One region of the Pseudocitrobacter sp. CD920760 genome, then DNA from elsewhere that is predicted to be linked to it. Evidence: riboswitches for the same ligand, from Rfam matches in the RefSeq annotation. Region 1 holds a riboswitch; the other holds the start of a gene.
The links. Region 1 has a riboswitch for fluoride ahead of AC1MKH_RS16160 (universal stress protein). Riboswitches for the same ligand answer to the same signal wherever they lie in the genome.

Region 1 (11,797 bases):
AAGGAACGCTGTGAAGCGCTGGTGCAGCGCAGGGGCTAATTCCCCTGGCGCTGGACGACTGAGTTATAGTTAAACCGCTGATAGTGATAATGGCTCACGCAGAATTCAAACGGCTGACCATCGTTAAGATAGGTCACGGAGCGCGTCACGCTGACCGGCTCCGTTGGCGTGAGTCGGAGCCAGGTTTGTGCGTCCTCATTGCTGGGTAGCGAAGAAAACTGGGTATGACTGCTGGCCGGGATTTTTTTCAGCGTCTTTTCAACGTATTGATACACAGAGCCTTGCGCGTCCTGACGGGTAAACTCCGGCAGAATGCGTAGCGGTATCCAGGTTTCTTCAATCGAGAGCGGCAGTTCGTCAATGTAGCGTACGCGGCGAAAATGCCAGGCGAACTGATCGACGCTTATTGCCAGGTGGTTAGCGATATCCGGTGGTGGGTTTGCCGTTTCAAACGCCAGTAGGAGGCTGCTGACATTATGTCCCTGCGCGGCGTTAATGGTACTCACGCCGAGAATAGGCGGGTTTCTTTCCCCTGCGAGCGGCAATGGCTGTGGCGTTGCGGTTTTCACCACGGTACCGAGCCCGCGCTGACGCGTAATAAAACCTTCATTGACCAGAATATCCAGCGCGTTGCTCAGCGTGATTTTGCTGCAACTGAATTCCACGCAAAGCTGATGTCCGTACGGGATCTTTTCACCCGGTAAATATAATTTATCCTTAATTCTTTCTCTGATTATATTTGATATTTCAATATATCGGCGCAACGCATCTCTCCTTTTATGTCAGCGGCAGTATATCGCAGATGCTAAATTTTTATCCAGATCTCATTTATTTTAAAAGTAGTCTACTTTTAAAATAAAGGCATTGACTTGAATCTATCCCGGCGACATTCTTGCTCCTGTTAGTTGTAATGAATAAATAAAATATTCATATGGATAATTAGATTTGCGTATTCATTGTTGTGATTTATTAAGTCATTTACACAGGAACATGCCATGAAAGATATCTTATTGAAGAAAACACTTTCATTAGCTCAGTGGATGGGTTCACAAATACATCTGCGCACCATGCGCGATGCATTCATAATGTTAATACCTTTTTTAGTGCTGTCCGGGATGATGATTCTGATTAATAACGTGGTTATTAATCCTGGCGGGATTTTATCGGGAATCGTTGCCGATACAACGTTATCCTCCTGGCAAGCGGTCGGTTATAAAGTGGTTAATGGAACCATGAATATTCTCGGCATGCTGATTGGCCTGGTCTTCAGCTACAACCTGGCCCGCAACCGGCAGTTTGCTAACCCGCTGATGGCCGCGCTGGTTGCCGTCAGTTGTTTGTTCGTGCTTATGCCTGTGGTGAACGCCTTTACACCCGAGGGCGCAACGGCGGAGGTGATGATTAAAAGCGCGGCCCCTTACGCGCTTTTGGGCACCAGCGGAACCTTCGTGGCGCTGGTTTGCGGCGGGCTGGCAACGGAATTATTTATCCGCATCAGCAAGAATAAGCATCTGCAAATTCGAATAGAAGGCAACGTACCGCCAGCGGTCATTCAATCTTTTAACACGCTGTTTGCGGTGATGATTACCGTGCTGCTGTTTGCTTTTGTCTCTTATCTGATGGTGGTTGTCGCAGGTGTTGAACTCCATGAGCTGATTAACATGGGGATTCAGAAACCGTTGCTGGGCCTGGCAACCAGCCTTCCGGCCTATATTCTTATCGATATCATCAACAACTTCGTCTTCTCTTTGGGCATCAACCCCGGCGGGATCACCGGTGCAATTCTGGAAGCGCCGATGTTAGTCGCGATGCAGCAAAATATGGACGCGTGGGCGACAGGACGAGAAATACCGAATATTATTGTGCGCCCCTTCAGCGATCTGTATGGCCGTATGGGGGGAACGGGGATCACGTTGTGTCTGATTATCGCCGTGTTTATTCGCAGTAAACGTAAAGAACTACGTTCATTTTCGAGGACGGTGATGCCAACCACGCTGTTTAATATTAATGAACCGGTTATCTTCGGCTTTCCGATTATTTTTAACCCCATTCTGATGATTCCGTTTACCTTTATTCCGTCCATCTTATATATCATCGCCTATTATGCGACGGCATGGGGCTGGGTATCAAAAATTGTCGTTTTCGTACCGTGGTCCGTTCCACCTTTAATTTCGGGTTATCTGGCAAGCGGTGGCGATTACCGTAACGTGATTTTGCAATTTATTCTTCTGGTGCTGGGGGTATTACTCTACATGCCATTCCTGATGCTTTATGAAAAAGTCCTGAATGCACAGGATAATCCGGCGCATTAATAAATGAAAACAAGGATGAATGATGAAAAGTATTCTGCTTATCTGCAATGAAGGTATGTCTACTGGCTATTTGTGCAACAAAATGAACGAAGTGGCACAAACAGAAAATATTGATGCAAAAGCCTGGGCTATCCCTGAATCGGCGCTCGAAGGGCATTATCGCACGGCGGATGTGATTATGGTGGGCCCGCAAATTAGTTATCTGCTTGACTCCATTCGCCAGCGCGTCAATAACGAAATTCCGGTTGGGGCGATTAACCCGGTGGATTTCGGGCGAATTAACGCCAAAGCGGTGCTGGATCACGCGCTTTCGCTTACTGACAAACAGGCGGCGTCATGAGCACGACGACTCTCTTAACGCGCATCACGGACGTGTCGCAAAAGATGGCGTCCGAGGTTCACCTGCGAAGCCTGCGTGACAGCTTTATTATCACCGTGCCGTTTTTGGTACTGGCGGGTCTGTTCATTATGGTCAATTACGTTTTCCTTGACCCTAATGGCATGATGGGAAAGTGGTTTTCCAGTGAGGCGCTTCTGGCGGCCAGAAGTATTGGCGACCGTATTCTGAACGGAACGATGAGTATTCTGGCGCTGATGCTGGTGGTGCTTATCGCCTGGAGTATTGCCAGCAAGCGTAAATTCGCCGCGCCGATGATTCCGGCCATGGTTTCCCTGGCGGCATTTCTGGTGCTGATGCCGCAACAGGTGCTGTTAACACCGGTTAACAGCACAACGGCGGTTGCCGTCAGCGGCGTGATATCGCTGGCGCTGACCAACGCGGGCGGCATCTTTATGGCGATTTTGACTGCTATCGTCGCCACCGACCTTTTCCTGTGGGTGGCCAAAACCCGCTGGCTGCAAATTCGCATGGGGGATGAAGTGCCGCCGATGGTGACGCAGTCCTTCCAGTCGATGTTTTCGATAATACTGGTGGTGCTGGCCTTTGCGCTGCTGGCGGCGGGTGTTAAAGCTGGAACGGGAAAAGAGGTGCACGAGATTATTCAGGCATTGATTCAGGCGCCGCTGGTGCATCTCACCACCAATTTGCCGGGTTTCCTGGTGCTGACGACGCTCACCAATTTCCTGTTCTCGCTCGGTATTCACCCGTCGGGCATTATTAACCCGATTCTGGAGCCGCCGCTGTTGGTCGCGATGCAGGAAAATATGGCCGCGTTTGCGCATGGTGATATTCCGCCGCACATTATTGTGCTGCCGTTTCGCGATCTCTACGGCCATATGGGCGGTACGGGCACCACGCTTGCGCTGCTGCTGGCGATATTTCTGCGCAGTAAAGTCTCCAGCCATCAAAAACTGGGGCGCACGGTGCTGGCGCCGGGATTATTCAACATTAATGAGCCGGTTATTTTTGGTTTCCCGGTGTTGTATAACCCGCTGATCATGATCCCTTTCATCATCTACCCGCAAATTAACTTTGTGATTGCCTATTTCGCCACTCAGTTGGGTATGGTCTCCAAAATAGTGGCCTTCGTGCCGTGGTCGGTACCGCCGCTGCTCTCCGGCTGGTTAGGTTCCGGCGGCGATTTCCGCAACGTTATTTTACAGGTCGCCTTACTGGCGCTAGGCGTGGTGATTTATCTGCCGTTCCTGATGGCCTATGAAAAAACGATTGTTGAAGCCAAAGTTAAAACGCTGGTCGATTCATTATCCACTGAACAACCCACACCCGCAGAGGACACCCGCGAATTAAGCGTACTGAGCAATAAAACCATTATTTTGACCTGCAATGAAGGGATGTCCACCTCAATCATGGCGAACAAAATGCGCAAATATGCCGAAGCGTGTGGCTATGCACTCAACGTGTACGCCATCAATATTGGCCGAATAGAAGAGGAGTATCAGAAAGCCGATCTCATTCTGTTAGGCCCGCAGGTGGTGTACATGAGGGAATCCATTATGAAGAACATCGACAACGCCTGCCCGGTGGTGGCGATCAATGCAGAGTACTTCAGCAAGCTGGATGGTAAGTCCGCCATCGAGGACGCTGTTGTTATTTTGAATAACAGAACACAGCATTAACAGGAGGTTAATTGTGATTAATAGCGCCTTTATTGGCTTTGGAAAAAGCGCAACCCGTTATCATCTGCCCTATGTGCTGGTGCGCAAGGACAAGTTTAACGTCAGCAGAATATTTGACCGTGTCAGAGTACCCGCGCGCGAACAGCAGCCTGAATATGCCGGTATTCAGTTTACCTCACAAGTTGAAGATATTTTGAACGACCCAACCCTATCCCTGGTGACGGTGTGTACGCATCCGGATAGCCATTTTCACTATGCCAAACTCTGTCTTGAGCATGGTAAAAATGTGCTGGTCGAGAAACCGTTCACGACCACGCTCGAAGAAGCGAAGACACTCTTCGCCCTGGCGCGTGAAAAAGGGCTACTGGTGACCCCTTTCCAGAATCGTCGTTTTGATAGCTGTTTCCTGACCATGAAACAGGTTATTGAAAGCGGCAAGCTTGGCACAATTGTGGAGGTGGAGAGCCACTTCGACTATTTCCGCCCGCAGGCCGACCGCCAGCCGGGAGGGCATTTTGACGGCGCGTTTTATGGCCTTGGCGTACATACCCTTGATCAAATGCTGGCATTATTTGGCCGCCCGCAGCAGGTTTATTATCATCTGCGCCATTTGCGCCAGCCGGATAACCCGGATGACACGTTCGAAGCGCAGCTCATTTATGGCGATATGAAAGCCATTATTAAAACCAGCCATCTGGTGAAAAAGCCGTATCCTAAATTCCTGGTCCACGGTACGCGCGGAACCTTTATTCGCGATGAAATAGACCAGCAGGAAACCAGCCTGAAAGCCAATATTATGCCGGATAATCCCTTATTCGCCGCAGATGAACACCCTAGCGTACTTGACTATATCGACGAGCAGGGCAACAGCCAGCAAGCGTTTATTCCGGCGGTTAAAGGTGACTATGGTCGGGTCTATGACGCGCTGTATGAAACATTAACCACTGGATGCGCAAACTACGTCAGCGAGCTGGAAGCGCTGACTAATCTGGAGATTCTGGAACGCGCGTTCCAGCAGCCATCGCCGTCACTGATCGCGTTATCTTAAGGAGAATATATGCAACGGATTTTAAATTGCCGCACCCGTGATTTTGCCAAACCGGCTGCTGCAAGCGAGCTGGTGCAGGCCATTGTCGCTTCTGAAGGACGCGTGATTATGGCGGAAGTCGCGGCAGGGGCGAGCCCGCTGTACGGCGAAGTGACCAATGGCGAGCTGCTTTGCGCGTTTGGCTGCGATCTGCTGCTGGTAAAAGGAATGAATTGCCGCACTCAGGCGATTCAGGGATGTGAAAACCTTGCCCACTTCAAAGCGCTGACGGGGCGACTGATTGGCGTCAGCATGGAAGTGCTGGCAGATCCGTCGCTGGACGATCCTCGCGCCTGTAACCTGAATAATCTTGCGCTGCTGCAGGAGGCAGATTTTTACTGCCTGACGGCGTATGACAAACCGGGCGTCACCGCTGAGCGCGTCATTGACGCACTGCGCCAGATTCGCGCGATGACCGATAAAATGATCCTGGTGGCGAAGTTTTATGCGTCAGGCCTTGCCGAACCGCAGGAGTACGCCCGCTATGTTCTGGAAGGTGCCGATGGCGTGATGATTCCCGCGCCAGCCAGCTGTCGCGGCGCCTCAGAGGAGAAGGTGGCCTTTGCGCTGGCGGCGGTTCAGGCCGTCGGTGGCGTGGGCATCACCACGCTCAGCAGCAGCCAGGAGGGCGCAGATGAAGAAACGGTGCGGCAAATTGCACTCGCCAGTAAGCGCTGCGGCGCCGATATGTACAACTTCGGCGATGCCGGTGTCGCCGGAATGGCTGACCCGCAAGCGCTGTATGCGTTTTCGATGGCCGTTCGCGGTCGCCGCCACACCTGGGTGAGAATGGCGGCGTCGCTGGCGCGCTAAACCAGCGTCATCAAAAAGAATCCGGCAGCGGTCATCAGGAGCGATCCCACCACGTGAGTCATCACCGAAATCATCGCCCACAGATAGTTGCCATTTTGCAAAAGGGTGACGATCTCCGCCGAAAAGGTGGAAAAGGTCGTCATCCCGCCGCAAAGCCCGGTGGTAATCAGTAACTTCCATGCCGGGTCCAACTGCGGCTGGCGCAAAAAGAACGCCAGCGCCGCGCCAATAATAAAACCACCGACCAGATTAACCACCAGCGTTCCTGGTGGCAGGCTGGGGAAAAGGCTGTTCAGTTTCATCGACAGCCACCAACGAATGACACACCCGGTAGAGCCGCCAATAATAACGGCCAGTAATGAACGATACATCACGCGCGTAAATCCTTATGCTAAATGTTTGATCAGCACATCCACCGTCAGATGATTGATGTACTCAAGGGAGTGGGAGGCGAGCACGCCCAGCAGGCGATTGTGATGTCCGGCGATGACCAGATCGATACGGCGATCGCGGATACAGGATTCGACATCTTCAAAGCGACGGGTCGTGACCAGTTCCAGCGTTTGTACCGGTAAGGAAACGGATTCCGCCAGCTCGCTCAACAGGGCTTTGGCCTGAATGACTTCCTGCGAAACCACGTCATCCATCAGGCTGTCGGAGACATAATTGAGGGCGCGATAATCGGTGCTGATATGCGCGATGGTTATCGTCATCGCGTTCTCCTGCGCCATTTTTGCGGCGTGATCGAGCAGGGGAATGCCATCAAGACTGTTGTTAATCAGCACCAGCGCATGGTTGTAAACAGGCATAAAAAAACCTCGTCAGGTTGCGAGGTATGAGCGGGTCTTTAAACGACAGACAGCCTGACATACCTCCATGTTAAGAGGGTATACCAGGCGTCATCAGCCCCAGCAGGGCGGTTGGGAAAGGTGGAACGCCATCACCTTTATGAATAATTGTGGGCCGATGAGGGGGGGAATGCAAATGGTTTGTGCGGCTTGCTTCCACCCGGCACTTGCCGTAACCTGCTGCGATACACGAATTTGTTGTATTGATGACTCGGGGTGCCCTTCCTTCGTGAAGGCTGAGAAAAACCCGTACCACCTGATCTGGATAATGCCAGCGTAGGGAAGTCAGAGACCGTCAGGTCATTGCTTCTGGACGTTCTGGCAGGAGCAAACCATGCAAGCAGAGCCGCTTAGTCCCGCGCAAATCGCGCATTCGTTACATCTTTTTCGTCATCACGCCCCCCTTGTTCACTGTATGACTAACGACGTCGTGCAGACCTTTACCGCCAACGTATTGCTGGCGCTCGGTGCATCCCCCGCGATGGTGATTGATGCGCAGGAAGCCGCGCAGTTCTCTGCCATTGCCGATGCGTTATTGATAAACGTCGGCACGCTAACGCAGCCGCGCGCGCAGGCGATGAAAGCCGCCGTGTTGAGTGCGAACGCTGCGGGTAAACCCTGGACTCTCGACCCTGTCGCCGTGGGCGCGTTAACGCTGCGCACCGAGTTTTGCCACGACCTGTTGACCTTAAAACCTGCCGCCATTCGGGGAAATGCCTCCGAAATTATGGCGCTGGCGGGAATGAGCGCGGGCGGGCGCGGCGTGGATACCACCGATACCGCCGCTGCTGCGCTACCGGCGGCGCAGGCTCTGGCGCGTCAGATCAATACCATTGTGGCGGTGACGGGCGAAGTGGATTACATCACCGATGGACAACGCGTTGTCGCGGTAACGGGCGGCGACCCGTTGATGACCCGGGTAGTGGGGACGGGCTGTGCATTGTCTGCGGTCGTCGCGGCAAGCTGTGCGCTGCCGGGCGACAGGCTGGATAACGTTGCCTCTGCCTGCGCCTTTATGAAACTGGCCGGTGGTCGTGCGGCGGTCGATAACGGACCGGGCAGTTTTGTCCCCGCATTTTTAGATGCGCTGTATGCACTGAATGGGGAGGCACTGGCATGAAACGGATTAACGCATTAACCATTGCCGGTACCGATCCAAGCGGTGGCGCGGGCATTCAGGCGGATCTGAAAACCTTCTCAGCATTGGGCGCATACGGCTGTTCGGTGATCACCGCGCTGGTGGCGCAGAACACCCATGGCGTGCAGTCGGTCTATCGTATTGAACCGGATTTTGTCGCTGCGCAGCTGGATTCCGTGTTTAACGATGTGCGCATCGATACCACCAAAATCGGTATGCTGGCGGAAACTGATATCGTTGAAGCCGTGGCGGAGCGATTACAGCGCCATCGGGTGGAAAATGTGGTGCTGGATACGGTCATGTTGGCCAAAAGCGGCGATGCGCTGCTATCGCCCGCGGCGGTAGAAACGCTGCGTCAACGCCTGCTGCCACAGGTCTCGTTAATTACGCCGAATCTGCCGGAAGCGGCGGCATTGCTGGATGCGCCGCATGCGCGGAATGAGCGTGAAATGCTGGAACAAGGGCGCGCGCTGCTGGCGATGGGCTGCGGCGCGGTCCTTATGAAAGGCGGCCATCTTGACGATGCGGAAAGCCCCGACTGGCTGTTCACCCGCGACGGCGAGCAGCGTTTTACCGCACCACGCGTCATGACCAAAAACACCCACGGCACGGGTTGTACGCTGTCGGCTGCGCTGGCAGCACTGCGTCCGCGCCATAGCTGCTGGGGCGACACGGTGCTGGAAGCGAAAACCTGGCTTTCTGCCGCGCTGGCGCAGGCCGATACGCTGGAAGTCGGCAGTGGAATTGGCCCGGTGCACCATTTTCACGCCTGGTGGTGATCACCTGCATTTGGATGGATGACAAATGCAAAATTGCCTGATGGCGTTGCGCTTATCAGGCCTACAGAGAGTGTGCAATATATTGAATTTGTGAAGTTTTGTAGGCCGGATAAGGCGTTTACGCCGCATCCGGCAAATATCAGCACCACGCCACCAAAACGCGCTTGATGAATTCCTGATTAATGGCGCACCAGCGTGGCAAAGTAATACACCAGCGGCACTGCCAGAATCCATAAGCCGAGAGGGATTTCCCGCCACTTCCCGGCAATGGTTTTAATCATCACATAGAACAGCAACCCACCCGCGATACCCGTCCCGAAGCTATTGGCGATAAGCGTAATCATCACCATCATCAGTACCGGTAAGCCGTCGGTGAAATTCGCCAAATCCACCTTACGCAGGCCGCTAAACATATTCAGGCCAATCAGGATCAACGCCGGGGCTGTGGCTTCTTTGGGGATCATCAGCGCAACGGGGGTGAACAGCAGCATCAGCAAGAACATGATGGCGGCGGCAAGCGCAGTCATGCCGGTTTTACCGCCTGCTTCCGCCGAGGCTGAAGACTCAATCAGCGCCGTCGCGGCCGGAATACCGACCCACGGGCCCAGCGCGGCGGCAATGGAGTCAACCATAAACGGGCGGTTGATGTGCGGCATATTGCCTTCTTCATCCAGCAGGCCCGCTTCACCGCCGACGGCAAGCGTGGTGCCCATGGTTGAGAAAAACTCTGAGGCAAAAAAGACAAACAGATAAGGCAGGAAAGCGATATTCAGCGCGCCAATGATATCCACCTGCGCAAACACCGGAGTTAATGAGTGGGGCAGGGCGATAAAGCTTGATGGCAGGTGCGTGACGCCCGCCGGGATACCCACCAGCGTCGCACACAGAATTGCCCACAGGATAGCGCCAGGAATACGACGCGCCTGCAGGGCAATCGCCAGAAACAGCCCGCACAGCGCCACCAGCGCGCCCGGCGAAAGAAAATCCCCCAGCATCAAGGCGTTATTTTTGGCGCTTGCCAGCACCAATCCGGCATTACGAAAACCGAGCAGGGCAACAAAAATACCGATAGACGCCGTCAGCCCCAGTTTGATGGATTGCGGCACCGAGCGGGTGACCACTTCACGCAGGCCAAAACGGGTGAGCAGGAAGAACAGTACGCCAGACCAGCAGGCAATCCCCAGCCCAATCGGCCAGCCAATTCCGGCGTTTCCGGCCAGCGACACACCGACTAATACCGAGCCGCCAATTCCCGGGCCAACAATAAACGGCAGATTGGCATAAAACGCCATCAACAGCGTGCCGACAACAAACACTAAAATGGTGCCGGTAGTCGCCGCGCCTTTATCCATCCCGCCCGCAGCCAGCAAACCGGGGATCACCACCAGCAGATAAGCGGCGGCGAGAAACCCCGTGATACCCGCCAGACATTCGGTGCGTGCAGAGCTTCCGCGAGCGCGTAGGGCAAAACAACGTTCCAGCCAGCTCTCAGAGGCAGGCGTATTGATTGAGTGGTCGGCCATTTAGTGGGCGCTCCTTTGCTGATGCGAATAGTGAATAACCGGGTCGATAATCTGACGCGTTGCGCCATCGGTGAGCCCCAAATCCGTCAGATGTGGCCCGGCGTTACAGGCAAGGCAGGTGCCTTCAATGGCCTTAAATACCCGATACGGCGGCTGCCAGTCGGCAATGTCACCGCTACGCTCGCGCAGATTGCGGAATGCGGCCGCCAGTTCAGGGGCTGGAAGGTCAGAGAGCATTCCGGCAATCGGCATCGCCACGTGGGCGACTATCTCGCCATGCTGTGACAGCGCCATCCCGCCGCCGCTGGCAATCAGGGTATTGGCTGCCAGCGCCATTTCTTGCGAGCAGCGCCCCAGCACCACCAGGTTATGCGAATCGTGTGAGTAACTGGTGGCGATCGCCCCCTGAAGTTCACCCCATCCTTCCAGCAGGGCGATTTGCGGTTTTGCCTCGTGGCGACCATGGCGATGCTGAACCCAAATCAGACTGAACCCGGTAGGGAGCACGACGCGGCCTTCGCGGATTTGCACATCGACTTCACCCCATTCGGTAAAACGCGCGCCGCGAATATGTTTTAGCCGCGCGTCGCCATGCTCAACGTCGGCGATGCGCAGGGCGAAATCGTCCGGGCTGAGCGGCGCAAGATGCATGGTATCTGGCAACGCAGGGTGACTCGCCGCCGCCAACGGTTCAAGCATTGCGCCATCGCGGGCGATACGTTTCCCGCCGACGTAGACCTGGTGTGGTCGAATCGTTTGCAGGGAATCCAGCACCACCAAATCCGCGCGGCGGCCGGCGGCAATCAGCCCTAAATCATCGCGCTTAAGCCTCAAAGCACCGTTGAATGTCGCGAAACGCAGCGCATCGACGGCGGGTAAACCATGCTCAATCAACAGATTCAGCAGCGCCACGATACCGCCTTTTTCCAGTAGCATATCCGGGGGCACATCATCGGTGCAGAGGGTAATCTGCGAGGAGAGATGCGGGAGCGTCTTCAGCGCCGCCACGATATCCGGCAGCAGATAAGGATGCGAACCCCGAATTTCCAGCGTCAGCCCGGCGCGCAGTTTTTCCAGCGCATCTTCGGCGGAGGTGAGTTCATGATCCGACGTCACGCCCGCCGCGAGGTAAGCCTGTAACCCGGCCCCGCTCAGCCCGCGTGCGTGGCCTTCAATCAGCTTACCGCTTTGTAAGCCGCAGCTAAGAATCTCCTGCATCCGCGCGCTGCCATTCAGCACGCCGTGCATATCCATTACTTC
Region 2 (11,797 bases), 2.0 Mb from region 1:
AACAGCCCGACGCCGGAGAGGTGGCCATCGACGGGCGCGCAGTGCAGGGAATGAGCCGCGAGCGCGCGGTGATTTTCCAGGAACCGCGCCTGCTGCCCTGGCTGTCGGTGCTGGATAATGTCAGCTTCAGCCTGGACGTGCAGGGAAAATCAAAAGCGCAGTCGCGCCTTCGCGCGAAACAATCTATTGAGCTGGTCGGCTTGAGTCAGTATGAAAATGCCCTGCCCGGCCAGCTTTCCGGCGGCATGGCCCAGCGCGTCGGTATCGCCCGTGCGCTGGCGATCGACCCGGAAATTCTGCTGCTGGATGAACCGCTCGGCGCGCTGGACGCGATGACCAAAATCACCATGCAGGAAGAGCTGGAACGCATCCGCACCACGGAAAATATCACCATGGTACTGGTGACGCACGACCTGGAAGAGGCGATTTATCTGGCTGACCGGGTGTTAATTTTGCCGAAAGTGAAAGGCAACCCCATCAGAATTATCGATGTGAATCTCCCCCGCCCGCGCGAACGCAGCGACGGCGCATTTGTGGAACTGCGCCAACAGTTGATGGCGGAGTTTGGCCTGCACTGAAATAACGCCCGGCAAAAGGCCGGGCGAACCTCACAACACTTTACTCAGAAATGCTGCCGTGCGCGGGTTTTGCGGCGCGGTAAAGATCTGCTCCGGCGTTCCCTCTTCCTGAATAATGCCCTGATCGATAAACAGCACGCGGTCAGCCACTTCCCGCGCAAAGCCCATTTCATGGGTGACGATCACCATCGTCATCCCCTCCTGGGCAAGATTTTTCATCACTTCCAGCACTTCGCCCACCAGCTCAGGGTCCAGCGCGGAGGTCGGTTCATCGAACAGAATAATCGACGGTTCCATGGCCATAGAACGCGCAATGGCCACGCGCTGCTGCTGACCGCCGGAAAGGCTGGAGGGCCAGGCGTCGATTTTGTCGAGCAGCCCGACTTTCTGTAACAGCAATTCCGCACGGCTAATCGCCTCGGAACGCGACAGCCCTTTCACCGACATGGGCGCCATAATCAGGTTTTCCAGCACCGTCATGTGCGGGAAAAGATTAAAACGCTGAAACACCATGCCGACGCTTTCGCGCATCTTGTTGAGGTTGGTTTTGGGCTCATGAATATCAAAACCATTCACCGACACCTTGCCGTCATCGGGTGTTTCCAGCGCATTCAGACAGCGCAGGAACGTACTTTTCCCGGAGCCGGAGGGGCCGATAACGCACACCACTTCCTGAGGCTTAATCTCGCAGGAGATCCCGCGCAGCACGTGAGTCGCACCAAAACGTTTTTGCAGATTTTCAATGTGAATCACTTTTGCTCAACCTCTTTTCCATATGCTGGACCAGCAGCGACAAGATAAACGTCAGCACCCAGTAAATAATCGAGATCGCCAGATACGGTTCCCAATAGGTGGCATACGCACCAGAAACCGTCCGCGCGGCGTAGGCGAGATCGGCCAGGCCAATCGCCGAAGCCAGCGAAGAATCTTTCACAATGGCAATCGCGTTATTGCCAAGCGGCGGCAGAATACGTTTAAACGCCTGCGGCAGGATGACCTTGCGCATGGTTTTGCCCCACGTCATTCCCAGCGCGCGTGAGGCTTCCATCTGCCCACGGTCGATAGACTGAATGCCCGCGCGGAAGATCTCCGAGACATACGCCCCGGCATTGAGGGTAATCGCCACAATACAGGAGAGAAACGCGCCGTAGTCCGAGCGCAGCATACGGGCGAAATCGACCGACATGATGCCGCTCGTCACCAGCACGCCGTCGCGCGGGTTGATGAGCAGCGGCACCAGCGCGAAGTGCACGACCATAATCTGCACAAACAGCGGCGTACCGCGAAATGCGCTGACGTAAACGCGCACCGGCAACTGCACAAAGTAGCGCAGAATAAAACGCCATGGGCCATGTTCGGCTTTCGCCATCCGCCCGAGGCCCAGTAATAACCCCCACAAGGTGCCCAAAATCACGCAGATAATGGTACACTTAATGGTCATCCACGCGCCTTCAACAAAGAGCGGCGCATACTCCTGGATGATTTCCCAACGAAATCCGGTCATGACACATCCTGTCCGTTTTTAAAATAAGTATCCGCGTTGTTATTGCGCAGGTAAGACAGGCACATCAGCATCAAACCACTGGGTGTAAATTTTGGCATAAGTGCCGTCGGCGACGATTTTCTTCAGGCCAGCGTTGATTTTGCCCAGCAGTTCATCGTTCCCTTTGGCGACCGCGATACCAAAATATTGACGCTGGAATTTATCATCCTGCACCAGTTTGAAGGCTTTTTCCGGGTGATTTTTGATGTAATACTTCACAACACCCACATCGCCTACCGCCGCGCCAAGGCCGTCTTCATACAGCTCCTGCAACATCAGCGGGGTATTATCAAAACGTTTGATATCGGTGCTGTTTTTACCCAATACATCCGAAACCACGATATCGCCGGTGCTGGAGTTCACCACGCCCACTTTCTGGCCTTTCAGCGCGGCGAGGGAATTCACCGCAGAATCTTTCGCCACCACAATGGACTGATCCGCCGGGAAATAAGGCGCAGAGAAATCGACCATTTGCTGACGTTTGTCGGTGATGGTAATGCCGGAAATAATGATGTCACGATCGCCGGAGTTCAGGGTGGCGAAAATTCCTTCCCACGGCGTATTCACCAGCTTAATGTCAAAACCTTCCGCTTTGGCGATCGCTTTGATGATGTCAATATCAAAGCCTTCCAGCTGTTTTTGGCTATTTTCAAACTCAAATGGGCGATAGGTTCCGCCAGAGCCCACCACATAGGTTTGTGCCGCCGCGACAGTTTGCGCTGCCAGCGCCGCCAGTAAACATCCCGCCAGTGCGATTTTCTTCAACATGATTCATCCCCTAAATAATCAATTTTGTTAATTATGCGATTTTAGTGAATAAAAATACACTAACAGTTTTATGAACTCAACCATGCGCGGGTTCGCAAAAAGACTTTTCACATCGAAAAGTGTCAGTCTGCTTTCTTTTCGTCCATTCCCTTTTTCCCGTGCGCATCAAACAATTAACTGACTTCTGACACCTGCCTTCATCACATAACAAGGGAGTAACCCCATGCGCGAATCACATCAAACTCACGACTGGTTAGGCCTTGCCGGACATATATTTGCCGTTAGCGGCGCGGCAAGCGGAATTGGCGAAGCCATCGCCACGGCACTGGCGCAACAGGGAGCGGATGTCGCCCTGCTCGACCGTAACCCCGAAGGCTGCGAAGGGGTAAAACAACGACTGTCGGCATATCCGGGGCGGCGTTTAGTCGTGGCCTGCGATGTCAGCAGCGAAGCGCAAATCAAAGAGGCGGCGTTGAGCGTGCGAGAAAAACTGGGGCCGTGCCGCGGGCTGGTGAACGCTGCCGGGATATTGCGCCCGGCTGGGCTTGCGGATATTAGCGTTGAGCAATGGCAAGCTCAACTGGCGGTCAACCTGACCGGTTATCTGCTGTGCGCGCGCGAGTTTGCCCATGATATGCGCAAGGCGGGTAGCGGTAGTATTGTGCATATTGGCTCCATCTCCGGGCGCATTCCGCAGCCGTGGAGCGGCGCGTATAGCCCGGGCAAAGCGGCGGTTGGCCTGTTATCACAACAGATTGCCGTGGAATGGGGTACCGATGGCATACGCAGTAACGTGGTCGCGCCTGGGATGATCGAAACGGCATTGACCGCAGATTATTATGCGCAACCGGGCGTACGCGAGAGCCGCGAAGCCTTTACCGCCAGCCAGCGCATTGGCCAGCCGGAAGATATCGCGAATGCGGTATTGTTCCTGCTGAGCGACAAATCAGGGTATATCAACGGCGCGGAACTGGGCGTCGATGGCGGCCTGCCCACCATGCTGATGGGGAAACTGCCGCGACCAGGGTTTAGCGGAAAATAAAAACAAATGCCTGCTCGCGACTATACGTGGGCAGGTATCTCGCAGACTGCGGTCGGTTTGTCACGAAAGCCTCGAGGGGACGCCCCCGTTGCGCGGCGGAAAAAGCGCGAAAAATAGGTCGCATCGCTGAAGCCAAGATAATCTGAAATCTGACTCACCGTCATGCTGGTGTACAGCAGGCTACGTTTGGCCTCCAGCAGCAGGCGCTGATGTACTACGCTCAGGGCACTACAGCCGTGAAACTCCCTGCACAATGTGTTGAGATGAACGCCTGACATGCCAATTTCACTGGCGTAATGCGCCACCGGGAAGTGCTCCCGGTAATGATTCTCCACCAGTTGATTGAAACGACGAATTGCGGCGCGCTTGCGCTCTACTTTGTCGCTGGCGCTCGGCTGCGGTGCGGCCTGGCGGTTCAGCCATACCATCAGGGCGCTGAGCAGGGAGTGGATCATCATATCGCGCGCATCGTTATCAGACTGATATTCCTGCTGGAGCGTCTCGAAGAGTGACTGAATTTTTTCCCGCGAATTACCGACCGGGACGCAGGTGGCCTGATTTAACACCTGTAGCGGGCGGCCAAACTGCTGCTCGAACTGCGCCACCAGCGGCGCGGCAAGCGAGAGAGAAAACCCTTCCGTTCCGGGTGAAAAACGAAAACCGTGCACGCAAAGCGCGGGAATTATCTGGATGCAGGCGTCTGCGAAAGTGTGCGTCACGCCTTCGATTTCAATTTCACCCTGCCCTTTGTGGACGTAGAGAAGCTGGATGAGATCCGTATGCTGATGCACGCGGATACACCAGTCATAGAGGCTGCTACGGCTGTGAATAGATTCACAATGCAGCAAATCCGGCGTCGGCCAGTGCAGGCTTTCACCGTAGAGCTTAAAGACCGGAATGCTGTTGCTCAGGTTCATGGTGCCTCCATTGGATGGAAATCATGGGGAACATTGGCGCGAGCATTTCCCCCTCACCCTAGCCCTCTCCCTCAAGGGAGAGGGGACCGATTGTGCTCAGTTGCCAAATCCTGCGCCGGTTTTCACCCTCTCCCCGTGGGAGAGGGCCGGGGTGAGGGCATCAGCGCGCACATGCCATCGTCGCCCGAATCAGCCGCGTCTCCTGCGCCACAATAAACGGTTCCGACGCTTTTAAATAGGCGGCAAATCCTGGATGCGCGTCGCGCAACCGGCTACGGCGTTCATACTCCGCCAGGCTTTCGTACCCCCACAGGTGAACAAACTGGTTCTGTGGGCCCACAAAGCTTGTGTAGAATCCCAGCGGGTGCCCCAGCGTTTCCAGCAATATCGGCATCGCCAGCGAATCAAAAACCTCGATGAACTCGTTCATCTTACGCAGGCGGATGGTGTAAATGCGGTGATCGACAATTGGCATTGTATTCATTTGGCCTCCTGGGTCTGGTGCGTCGGCCAGCCAAGCGGCCCGAAGCGGTCATACGGTTTCGGCCAGGGCGGCGTTTCGCCGAGGGCAATCGCGGCATGAATCGGCCAGTTCGGGTCGTCGAGCATCCCGCGTCCGATAGCGACCAGATCCGCCCTTCCCTCCTGCAGGATATCTTCCGCCTGCTGCGCTTCATAAATCAGGCCGACGGTGATCACCACCGCATCCGGCAATGCCTCTTTTACCGCCGCCGCAAACGGCACCATGTAACCGGGCTTATCCGCCGGCGGCGTTTGGTTGTAGATATTGTAGCCGCCAGAAACATGAAGATAATCATAGCCCAGCGCATGAAGTTCGCGAGCAAACTGCACCACCTCTTCCAGGCCTAACCCCCCTTGCGCGAATTCGCCGCCGTTGAAACGCACACCCAACAGGTGCGTTTTCGGCCACGCATCACGCAGCGCTTTTGCCACCCGCAGCGGGAAACGCATCCGGTTTTCCGGACTGCCGCCGTACTCATCCTTGCGCTGGTTGCTAAGCGGCGACAGGAACTGATTCAGTAAATAACCGTTGGCGGCGTGCAGCTCAACGAAATCGACGCCCGCTTCCAGAGCACGAGACGCCGCAGCAACAAAACCGTCGATAATGCGCGTCATGCCAGCTTCGTCGAGTTCTTCCGGCACGCGCCAGCCGGGTTTGTAAGGAATGGCAGAGGGCGCGACCGTCGGCCAGCCGCCCTCTTCGTCAGACAGTGAGGCGCCCTGATTGCGCCACGGCGGATTGGTGCCCGCCTTGCGCCCCGCATGGTTAAGCTGCACGCCAATTGGCGTGGCGCTGTAGGTGCGAATATCCGCCAGCAGCTTTTTCAGTGCCTGCGCCTGTTCGTCGTTCCACAGGCCGAGGCAGTGCGGCGTAATACGTCCATCCGGCGTGACGCCGTTCGCTTCACAAATCACCAGCCCGGCGCCGGAAATCGCCAGGCCGCCAATATGCTGGGCGTGCCACGGCGTAGCGATGCCATCGCTGGCGGCGGAATATTGCGACATCGGCGGGACGACAATACGGTTGGTCAGCGTTAACGGCCCTACGGTAAGGGGCGTAAAGAGTGCAGACATAATTATCTCCGAATTCAGGATGCTTCACGCTGAGGCAGCGCTGTGGTTTCACCGCGTGCGGCAAGGGAGTTGGCGGCGATATACCCGAAGGTAGCGGCAGGGCCAAGGGTGATACCTGCGCCCGGATAACTGCCGCCCATGATGCTTGCCATCTCATTTCCGGCGGCGTACAGGCCGGGAATGGGCAAGCCCTGTAAGTCGAGCACGCGCGCTTCACCATCGGTTTTCAGACCATGGAACGTGCCAAGGTCGCCCATAAACAGCTTCACGGCGTAAAACGGCCCTTGTTCAATGGGCGCAACGCAGGGATTAGGCTGATGATTGGCATCCCCGAGATAGCGGTTATACGCCGACTCGCCACGGCCAAATTGGGTATCTTTCCCGCGCCGTGCATCGGCATTAAAGGCGGTAACCGTATGATTTAACGCGGCAACGGGGACCCCCATCTTCTCTGCCAGTTCCGTCAGCGTTTTGCCCTTCAGCAGATAACCGTTGCGGGTATACAGCGAAACGGGCAACGGCGCAGGCTTGGCGAATCCCATGCCATATTTACGCAAGGCTTTGTGGTCGCAGATTTGCCACGCAAAGGTTTCATTATCGTCGCGGCAGGTTTCAATCATGGCGATGCCGACGTCATGATAGGAGTCCGCTTCATTGCAAAAACGCACACCGTGTCGATTGACCATGATAAAACCCGGCTTGTAGCGATCGACCAGATGCGGGAAGACAAATTGCTGGCGACCAATCTGCACTTTCGATGCCGGGATCCATGCTGCACCGTTCGGATAACTGTTATCAAAACGCGCGCCAATGCGTTCGGCCATCGCAATGCCATCGCCGGTGTCCGCGCCCGGCGGCGTTGGCGACAGCTGAATGCCGCCGCGTTTAACGTGCGGATAAAGATTTTTCAGGCGTTCATCATCGCGGGCAAAACCGCCAGAAGCCAGCACCACGCCGCGCTTCGCATACAGAGACACCCGCTCGCCGTCGCGCTCAGCCACTACGCCGCGTACCACGCCGTTTTCCACAATCAGCTCTTTGACGGCCATCCCGGTATGAATCGGCACGCCCAGATCACGCGCCGAGCACGCCAGCCGTGCGACCACCGCATTGCCGCCGTTCGCGGTAATTCCGCGACCATAGCGAGCAATTTCCAGCAGATGGCGACTCAGCCGTTTCACCACATAGACGAAAGATTTGAGCGAACGGGTGGCATTAAAGAAGTGTTTGAGATCGTTGTTTGATGAGCTGAACATCATTCCCATAAAGGTGATGGTGCGTAACGGTTTACGCAGACGTTTCATGTCATCGCCCAACTGGCGGATATCGAACGCTTCCGGTACCACCGAGCGCCCGCGCATCACGCCGCCCGGCGTATCCGGATGGTAATCGGGATATTGATAGAGGTTGCAGCAAAAACGGGTTTTCTCTTCAAAAACGCGCAGCATCTGCGGGGCCTGTTGCAGGAAAGCGTCCACCAGCTCCGGGCGATAGCTTTCGCCCGCTTCGCTACGCAAATAGGTACGCGCCGCATCGGTAGAGTCCTCAATGCCCTGTTGCTGCGCCAGATGATTGTTTGGTATCCACAGCACGCCGCCGGAAAACGCCGTCGTGCCGCCGAAAACAGAATCTTTTTCAATGACCTGTACATCCAGCCCATTCAGGCCCGCCGTCACCGCAGCCGAGAGACCGCCTACCCCGCTGCCAACCACCAGAACGTCACACTCACGTGCCGGTTGCTTCATCGTCATAAGCCCCTCCCCTTATCCCTAAGAAGAAGACACTCGCCAGGATTGTTCATAGGGTACCTCGCAGATGAATGTTTTAATTTGTTTAATTTATGTTTTAATTTTGTTTCATCTGCATTTTTGACAGGCTGAAAGCGAAAAAGAAGGCCAGTTTGTAAGTAAAACTTGCACTTTTCGACAATGACGCAGAAGTGTGGAGTGAATCAAAGTTTTGACAGTGATGAGGAGCACGACCAGGTGAGAGTTCCGATCGGTGCGATCGGAACGAAAAAATAAACAGAGATTAGAAAATAAACACCAATATAAAAATGTTCATCAACGCGATAATCAATAAGAAGCCATATAACGCAAACCCGTCATGCATATGATAAATAATACTTTTTATAAAAAGTCCCAGACTTACAATGATAACGTTAAATGTTATAGAAACTATCGTTAAAAAATGTCAAAACAGAATAGAAAACATTTACACCGCATAGGAATAACGGAAAAGATCATTAATATCAGCGCCCATTTTTTTCTCCACCCGCTGCTTTGCCGCATAGACGCTACGTACCCCCAGATTAAATGCCTCAGCCACCACGACACAATCCTGGCCCGCGCTTAAATCATGCAGGATGTTAAATTCAAGTCTGGATAAAACTTCACCACGAACGGACATTGCATGATGCCCGAGAAACTTCCTTTTGATTTTTTCAGCGACAGCATCGATTTTGTCTCCAGGATACAAAATCAAAAAAATATTATCGTCGTTTTTAAACCAATAGTTAGCCAATGCCTGCAGATGCCTGTCACAAACAAGAATTATTTTAAGCTTGGTTTCTATCAACGTCTCCAGCCAGACTCTGTCTAAATAACTCCTGAAATAACTTATTGAAAAATCAACAAAAACACAACCAGAGTAGATCCAGGTGTGGCTTTTTTTCAACACCCCCTCTGCTATGCCCAGTGCAAAAAATCGACTGCCTTCTGGCCAGGTGCTAAAACAAAAGCTCTGGCAAAAAGAAATGCGTACAGATGTTGTAGGTTTTATCTCACAATTTAAAGGGCATGTAATACAGCTTAATTTGTTTAAATTAACTTCAGATAACATTTTGCCACCCTCCTCCCTTTTGTAAATATATAGTTCCATTGACATAAATCCTTGTCAACGGCTTCCCTGCCCGGCCAGAAGCATACCAATACAGCTAAAACCAACATATACGACAATATTCCTGGTTTAATAAATAAACGCAAAAAAAACACGCTTTAAAAATCAACACTTAAATAATAAACATTCTTATAACACAGACATCATCCAGGACAATTGCGGCTATCACTAAGAATTTTACCACGAGAAAAAAGTATCAAATATGTGATACCACTTCTTATATCAGAGGTAATACCTAATGATAATTATTTTAATATAGAGGTTATTTGTAAAAGACTGAAATGACCACAAAATAAAAATGAAATATTGTTTCCACATGTAAGTGGAAATTGATTATCATTTGTTATTATCACTATCGCGTGAGATTTTCATCTAACTACAATCTCAAATTCAAAATTAATTTCTGCCTTTAAACCGCTTTGCGTTTTTTTTGCATTGTTGCGCAAAAAATTTTTACTGCCGCGCAAGCGCTTGAAAGCCAGCGCGCCCTGGTTCACACTACACGTAAGGTGATGGCGTTCCACCTTCCCCAACCGCCTCGTTCTGAGGCTAATGACGCCTGATATGACTCTCATTCACGATGGGGCGTGTCAGGCTGGTCTTTCTTCTCCAGCTCAACATGCTTCCCTGAAAAGGTTTAAGCAATGATAAATGTACTTGGCCACCTCCACCCGGATAGCGACGCCGTTTGCACCGCGTATATGGCAAGCCGCTGGCTTACGCTGCGCGGTCTTCAGGCACAGGCCTGGCGTTGTGGGGAAATTAACCGTGAAACCCGGTTTATATTTGAACAGGCAGCACTGCCGGTTCCCGCCTTACTCACCGACTCTCTCGCCGATCGCGATGTCTGGCTGGTCGATTTTACCGAGCCCACTCAGGGCCCTGCCTCTTTAGCTGAGAGTAACGTTGTCGGCATCATCGACCACCACCGTCTTGGCGGCCTGGTGACGCGCCTGCCGCCGGAAGTGTGGGTGAAGCCGGTGGGCAGCAGCAGTACGCTACTGTGGCAATTGATGACGCCAGAGATCCGCCGCATGATAACACCCGCCGAAGCGCTATTAATGCTGGGAGCCGTGATCAGCGACACCGTCGCGCTTCGCTCCCCCACCACGACGCCTGATGACAAGCTTGCCGTTGAAGAACTGTCAACCCTCGCCGGTATCGAGAAAGATGCCTTTATCGCCGGGCTACTGACCGCGAAAACCAGCATTGAGGGGTTAAGCGGGAAAGCGCTGTTGAATAAAGATATTAAAACGTTCCAGATTCAGGGCGTGAAGGTTAACGCCGCACAGATTGAGCTGTTTTCATTAAATCAGGTGGATGCTGTACTGGATGAGTTGCAGGAAGAGATGGCACTGAATATCCAGGAAACCGGCGCGCAACTGGTGGTGGTCATGCTGACGGATATCAATGCCGGGTATTCGACGCTCTACTTTGCCGTGCCGAAAGGCCAGCAAGCAAACGCACCCTGCTTAGTCGAAGGGATGCTGAGCCGTAAAAAACAGCTGTTACCGTGGCTTGAGAACTATCTTGCTAAGGGAAAATGACGGTTTGCAGTGAAATGGTACGCCCCTACAGGATTCGAATATAAGCCTTGCAACCCTTGCTATAACTGGATATTTTTCTGTTCGAAAAACTCAGGAGCCCCCAATTAGGCCCCCAATCGTATTTCGCTGAAAAAACAAACGATTTCGAATCTGATGATTATAACTGTAAATCACTGTGCTGCCAGCATCCCCGGATAGTGCTTCGCTACGATGTTGTTCATCTTATCTACCAGATCCATACGCTTAAACGAGATATGACCACTACCCTTTTGGAAAAGGCGAATAGTGAAGAGATCATCTCCGAATACCTGCAGTAGTGGATTATCGCGAATGAAATCCATCAGTCGGATAGTCACATCGTGCCGGTTATCGGGAATGGTTTTACCATCCAGCAGGAACAACATGCGCTCCAGATCGGCTAACTGGTCACGCCGCCAGCCCCAGCTCAGGCTATAGCGCCATTTATCGTACTTCACCAGATTGTTAACGATAATCTTCTTGCCGAAGTAACAGGGGTTATTGGTTTTGTAATCCCAGCTTAATCCCCTGAACACATTGATGATGCCACGCTCGAAGACCTCCTGTTTGTTGAGATGAAGTTGCTCAAAGGTACTCAGGATATTCGCTTCGCTGATTGCCGGGAGATCGCCCTCTTCGAGGTTTTTAGCCCACTGGCTACGCGCCTCAGCATCCATCAATGTCAGCATCCCTGACTTCAACATCAGATCGCGCCAGATGCTGCAGTCGATATTGCGGGTGATGACTGGCATCGCTTTATCTACAGGTTGCACCAACCAGCAGTCGAAAGAATGGCCCTGCCGCATCGCCCAATGATTAGCTACGTCGCCACCAATCCCGAAAGTAAGTTGGGAAACGTCATCAAGCTGACGAATTAGCGCCTCAATCCG

Region 2: linked by a shared signal. The riboswitch ahead of AC1MKH_RS06405 (DHHA2 domain-containing protein) and the one ahead of AC1MKH_RS16160 (universal stress protein) in region 1 are both predicted to bind fluoride.

The regions. Positions count from the first base shown of each region.
Region 1 is NZ_CM173490.1:3,425,919-3,437,715, reverse strand. Features, by position in the region: gene AC1MKH_RS16200 (LysR family transcriptional regulator) at 1-39, shown strand, start outside; gene AC1MKH_RS16195 (GntR family transcriptional regulator) at 36-764, opposite strand; gene AC1MKH_RS16190 (PTS sugar transporter subunit IIC) at 996-2,312, shown strand; gene AC1MKH_RS16185 (PTS sugar transporter subunit IIB) at 2,332-2,652, shown strand; gene AC1MKH_RS16180 (PTS transporter subunit EIIC) at 2,649-4,349, shown strand; gene AC1MKH_RS16175 (oxidoreductase) at 4,360-5,397, shown strand; gene AC1MKH_RS16170 (DUF7916 family protein) at 5,407-6,249, shown strand; gene crcB (fluoride efflux transporter CrcB) at 6,246-6,620, opposite strand; gene AC1MKH_RS16160 (universal stress protein) at 6,636-7,058, opposite strand; fluoride riboswitch at 7,136-7,203, opposite strand; TPP riboswitch at 7,300-7,397, shown strand; gene thiM (hydroxyethylthiazole kinase) at 7,432-8,217, shown strand; gene thiD (bifunctional hydroxymethylpyrimidine kinase/phosphomethylpyrimidine kinase) at 8,214-9,014, shown strand; gene AC1MKH_RS16145 (NCS2 family permease) at 9,194-10,537, opposite strand; gene AC1MKH_RS16140 (adenine deaminase) at 10,538-11,797, opposite strand, start outside.
Region 2 is NZ_CM173490.1:1,421,306-1,433,102, reverse strand. Features, by position in the region: gene AC1MKH_RS06455 (ABC transporter ATP-binding protein) at 1-578, shown strand, start outside; gene AC1MKH_RS06450 (amino acid ABC transporter ATP-binding protein) at 609-1,331, opposite strand; gene AC1MKH_RS06445 (amino acid ABC transporter permease) at 1,318-2,082, opposite strand; gene AC1MKH_RS06440 (basic amino acid ABC transporter substrate-binding protein) at 2,122-2,889, opposite strand; gene AC1MKH_RS06435 (SDR family NAD(P)-dependent oxidoreductase) at 3,113-3,931, shown strand; gene AC1MKH_RS06430 (helix-turn-helix domain-containing protein) at 3,952-4,848, opposite strand; gene AC1MKH_RS06425 (NIPSNAP family protein) at 5,009-5,332, opposite strand; gene AC1MKH_RS06420 (NADH:flavin oxidoreductase/NADH oxidase) at 5,329-6,444, opposite strand; gene AC1MKH_RS06415 (FAD-dependent oxidoreductase) at 6,459-8,195, opposite strand; gene AC1MKH_RS06410 (helix-turn-helix transcriptional regulator) at 8,659-9,324, opposite strand; fluoride riboswitch at 9,842-9,911, shown strand; gene AC1MKH_RS06405 (DHHA2 domain-containing protein) at 9,987-10,889, shown strand; gene AC1MKH_RS06400 (DUF4942 domain-containing protein) at 11,060-11,797, opposite strand, start outside.